Regions from separate parts of the Variovorax terrae genome, predicted to be linked through region 2. Evidence: predicted binding sites of a transcription regulator. Region 2 holds the regulator's gene; the other holds the start of a gene.
The links. The regulator FNR, encoded in region 2, switches genes on or off when oxygen is low (the NO sensors DNR and NnrR bind a similar motif). The targets are predictions, from matches to a motif close to TTGATNNNNATCAA.
Positions count from the first base shown of each region.

Region 1: a site for FNR is predicted at 1,439-1,452, ahead of MMF98_RS21820 (fatty acid desaturase). Genes of this name have one in related genera too.

Region 1 covers NZ_JALGBI010000003.1:518,683-521,075, reverse strand. The annotation lists gene pyk (pyruvate kinase) at 1-1,311, opposite strand, end outside; gene MMF98_RS21820 (fatty acid desaturase) at 1,524-2,393, shown strand, end outside.
Region 2 covers NZ_JALGBI010000001.1:1,429,828-1,432,220, forward strand. The annotation lists gene ccoG (cytochrome c oxidase accessory protein CcoG) at 1-445, shown strand, start outside; gene MMF98_RS06710 (FixH family protein) at 463-723, shown strand; gene MMF98_RS06715 (hypothetical protein) at 742-987, shown strand; gene fnr (fumarate/nitrate reduction transcriptional regulator Fnr) at 965-1,684, opposite strand; gene hemN (oxygen-independent coproporphyrinogen III oxidase) at 1,875-2,393, shown strand, end outside.

The DNA of each region.
Region 1 (2,393 bases), on a different contig from region 2:
CTCGCTCAGGGCGGTGTCGCGGTCGGCGCTGGTGTCCATCAGCAGCGGGCGCACGTTGCGGTACAGCGCCATCTTGCGCTGGGTTGCGACCTTGGGCGTCAGTGCGTAGATCGGCACGTGGATGCGGTGGCGGCTCATCCACAGCGCGGTGGAGCCGCTGTCGGTCATGGCCACGATGGCCTTGGCGCCCAGGTGGTGGGCGGTGAACAGCGCGCCCATGGCGATCGACTGGTCGATGCGGTTGAAGGCCATGCCGGTGAAATCGGCGTCGAGCTTCACGTCCTCGGCCTTCTCGGCTTCCATGCAGATGTTGGCCATCTCGACGATGGTCTCCAGCGGGAAGCGGCCGGCCGCGGTTTCGGCGCTCAGCATCACGGCGTCGGTGCCGTCGAGCACGGCGTTGGCCACGTCGCTGACCTCGGCGCGCGTGGGCACCGGGTTGGTGATCATGCTCTCCATCATCTGCGTGGCGGTGATGACCACCTTGTCATGCTCGCGGGCCAGCCGGATCATGCGCTTTTGCAGCGCCGGCACGGCCGCGTTGCCGACTTCCACCGCGAGGTCGCCGCGCGCCACCATGATGCCGTCGCTGGCCTTGAGGATGGCTTCGAGGTGCGGGATGGCCTCGGCGCGCTCGATCTTGGCGATCAGCCCGGGCCGGTGGCGGTATTCGGCCGCGGCCACGTTGCAGAGCTGGCGCGCCATTTCCATGTCGGTCGCGTTCTTGGGAAAGCTCACGGCCACGTAGTCGGCCTGGAAGCTCATCGCGGTGCGGATGTCCTCCATGTCCTTGGCGGTGAGTGCCGGCGCCGTCAGGCCGCCGCCCTTCTTGTTGATGCCCTTGTTGTTGGACAGCTCGCCGCCGAGCTTGACGGTGGTGTGCACCTGCTCGCCGCGCACGGCGTCCACCGTGAGCACGATCAGGCCATCGTTGAGCAGCAGCAGGTCGCCGGGCTTGACGTCGCGCGGCAGCTCCTTGTAGTCCAGGCCCACGCCCTGCAGGTCGCCCGGCTCGGTGCGCGAGGCGTCGAGCACGAACCTGGCGCCGGGCTCCAGCATGACCTTGCCCTCGGCGAACTTGCCGACGCGGATCTTGGGGCCCTGCAGGTCGGCCATGATGGCCACCTCGCGGCCGGCGCGCTGGGCCGCCTCGCGCACCAGGGCGGCGCGGTCGATGTGGTCCTGCGCCTTGCCATGGCTGAAATTCAGGCGCACCACGTTGACGCCGGCGCGGATCATTTCCTCGAGAAGCGCGGGGTCGCTGGAAGCGGGGCCAAGGGTGGCAACGATTTTGGTGGCACGGCGGGCCATGGGCATGTCTCCTGTAACTTGGTTACTATTCTGGCATGGAATCGGTTACAACCCCGGTACCAATTCAGGCGATGCCGGGCAAAACGGCTTTGCCTTGGGGCGGCAGGCCCGCCCGTTTCGCCGCGGTTTGATCCTGATCAGGGTGGCGGCCCGCGCCTCCGCCTAGGATGGCCGGCGTCCGACCTCCTGTGCACTCGCCTGCACCCCTGCCCATGACCACCCCGCCTGTCGATCCCATCCCCATCCACGATCCGCTGCCGCACCGCAAGGTGATCCGCCAGTGGCTGATGCCCCTGGCCGCGCGCAGCACCGCGCGCGCCCTGGCGCTGCTGGCCTTCGACACGCTGCTGCTGGCTGCGCTGCTGGCCGGTACCGTGCTGCTGTCGCCGCTGTGGGCCAAGCTGCTGTGCGGGCTGGCAGCGGGGTTCATGACCGGGCGGCTGTTCATCATCGGCCACGATGCCTGCCACCAGAGCCTGACGCCGCACCGCCGCCTGAACCGCTGGCTCGGCCGCATCGCCTTCCTGCCCTCGCTCACGCCCTACAGCCTGTGGGACGTGGGGCACAACGTGGTGCACCACGGCTTCACCAACCTCAAGGGCGTGGACTTCGTCTGGGCGCCGCTCACGCAGGCCGAGTACGCGGCGCTGCCGCCGCACCGCCGCTTGATGGAGCGGCTCTACCGCAGCGGCTGGGCGCCGGGCCTGTATTACCTGGTCGAGGTCTGGTGGCGCCGCATGTTCTTCCCGAACCGGGCCGAGATGGCCGCGCGCCGCCCGGTCTTCGTGCTCGACGGCCTGCTGGTCTCGGCCTATGCGCTGGCCTGGCTCGGCGCCCTGGCCTGGGCCGCCGTGGCCACCGGCCAGCCGGTGGCGCCGGTGCTGCTGTGCGGCTTCGTTGCGCCGCTGGTGTTCTGGTGCTCGATGATCGGCTTCGTGGTCTACGTGCACCACACGCATGTGAAGGTGTCCTGGCACGACAGCAAGGCCGCCTGGGCCCGCGCCCAGCCCTTCGTCTCCACCACCGTGCACCTGACGTTCGCGCTGCGCATCGGCGCGCTGCTGCACCACATCATGGAGCAC
Region 2 (2,393 bases):
GCAACTGGCGGGCCGGGCCCTGTGGCGGCGCGTGCTGCGCCCGCGCGTGCTGGTGTACTCGCTGGTGCTGCTGGCGCTGTGCGTGGCGATGCTGGCCAGCCTGGCGCTGCGCACGCCGCTCAAGGTGGACGTGGTGCGCGACCGCGCGGCCCTGTCGCGTATCGTGGCCGGCGGCCGGCTGGAGAACATCTACCGCCTGCAGCTCATGAACGCCACCGAAGCCGTGCAGCGCTACCGGATCAGCGCCTCGGGGCTGCCGGGGCTGGCGGTGGCTTCGGAGGACGAAGTCGAGGTCGGGCCCGCGCAGTCGCGCTGGGTGGCGCTGCGGCTGCAGATTCCCTATGGCTCGGCCGCGCCGGGCTCGCATGAAATCCATTTCGAGATCCAGGGGCTGGGCGGCGATGCGCATGTCATCGAAAAATCCGCCTTCCTAGTGCCCCGCTGACAACGCAGGAGAAGCGCATGCCGGTCGAGAACAACCCGAAACCCTGGTGGACCTACGGCCATGTCTGGCTGGTGATCGCCGGCCCGCTGGCCGTGGTGGTCGCCGGCCTGGCCACGGCCTGGATCGCCATGCGGCACCCCGACCCCGTGGTGGCCCCCGACTACTACCGCCGGGGCCTCGAGATCAACAAGACGCTGGCCGCCCCCAAGGGGGCGCTGCCGGCCATGCAGGCGCGCAACCATGCCGCCACGCCGGCCGATGCGGTACCGGCCAAATAACACGCAAGGGAGGCCTGCATGTGGCGCTCATGGTTGATGTGGACGGCCTGGCCTGCCTTTCTGGCGGCCTGCCTGCTGGAGGCGGGGGTGTTCGCGCTGGTCGATCCCCAGGACCTGGGCGGCCCCGGCGCGGCGCTCGGGCTGTCGCGGCTGGGCGTCTACACGCTCGCGTTCTTCGTCTTCTGGATCGTGGCCATGGCCTCGGGCGGCCTGACGCTGCTGCTGTCGCGGGCCTCGGACGTCAGTGGCAGGACTGGGCGTTGACGATGCGCTTGAGCGCGTCGGTGTCCAGGATGCGCACGTGCCGCTGCCGGACTTCGACGATGCCGTCCTCCACGAACTTGGAGAAGGTCCGGCTCACGGTTTCGAGCTTGAGGCCGAGGTAGCTGCCGATTTCCTCGCGCGTCATGCGCAGCACCAGCTCGGATTGCGAGAAGCCTCGCGCATGCAGGCGCTGCACCAGGTTCAGCAGGAAGGCGGCCAGCCGTTCCTCGGCGCGCATGCTGCCCAGCAGCAGCATCACGCCGTGCTCGCGCACGATCTCGCGGCTCATGATCTTGTGCACGTGGTGCTGCAGCGCGTTGACCTCGCGCGACAGTTCCTCGATGCGGTCGAATGGCATCACGCAGACCTCGGCATCCTCGAGCGCGACCGCATCGCAGGTGTGCTGGTCGTTCACGATGCCGTCCAGGCCGATGATCTCGCCGGCCATCTGGAAGCCCGTCACCTGGTCGCGGCCATCCTCGGTGGCGATGCAGGTTTTGAAGAAACCGGTGCGGATGGCATAGAGCGAGGTGAATTTCTCGCCATTGCGGAACAGCGGAGTGCCGCGCTTGACCTTGCGCCGGGTGGCCACCACGTCATCGATGCGGTTCAGCTCCTCGGTGCTCAGGCCCAGGGGCATGCAGAGTTCCCGCAGGTTGCAATTGGAGCAGGCGACTTTGATGGCTTCGGGTTTCATGCGGCGTGGCGGGAGTTCAGTGGGGAAGCTTACCGCCTTTGGTCCGGTCTGATCCATGACAGTGTCAAACATGGGGGCTCCTGATATGGCTCAAATTGTCGGTGCCGGCGGATGGTCCGGACTTGACCCAGATCAAGGAAGCTCCGCGAATTTGGCGGCAAAGTGCCGATATGCACCAGGAGAGCCGTTGATGAGTGTCGTTTCGCCCGATCTTTTGCGCCGTTTTGACGTGCCGGGGCCGCGCTACACCTCCTACCCGACGGCCGACCGCTTCGTCGAGGCCTTCACCGGCGAGGACTACGCCCAGGCCCTGGCCCAGCGGCGCACCGGCGCGGCCGCCTTGAGCCTGCCGCTGTCGCTGTACGTGCACATCCCGTTCTGCGAGTCGCTGTGCTACTACTGCGCCTGCAACAAGATCATCACAAAGCACCACGACCGGGCCGCGCCCTACCTGCGCTACCTCGGCCGCGAGATCGACCTGCACGTGGCCCAGCTGGGCGCCGGGCAGGCGGTGACGCAGCTGCACCTGGGCGGCGGCAGCCCGACCTTCCTGAGCGATGCCGAGCTGCGCGAGCTGATGGCCATGCTGCGCCGCAGTTTCTCGCTGGTGCCGGGGGGTGAATACTCGATCGAAATCGACCCTCGCACCGTGGACGCCGCGCGCCTGGCGCTGCTGGCCGAGCTGGGCTTCAACCGCCTGAGCTTCGGC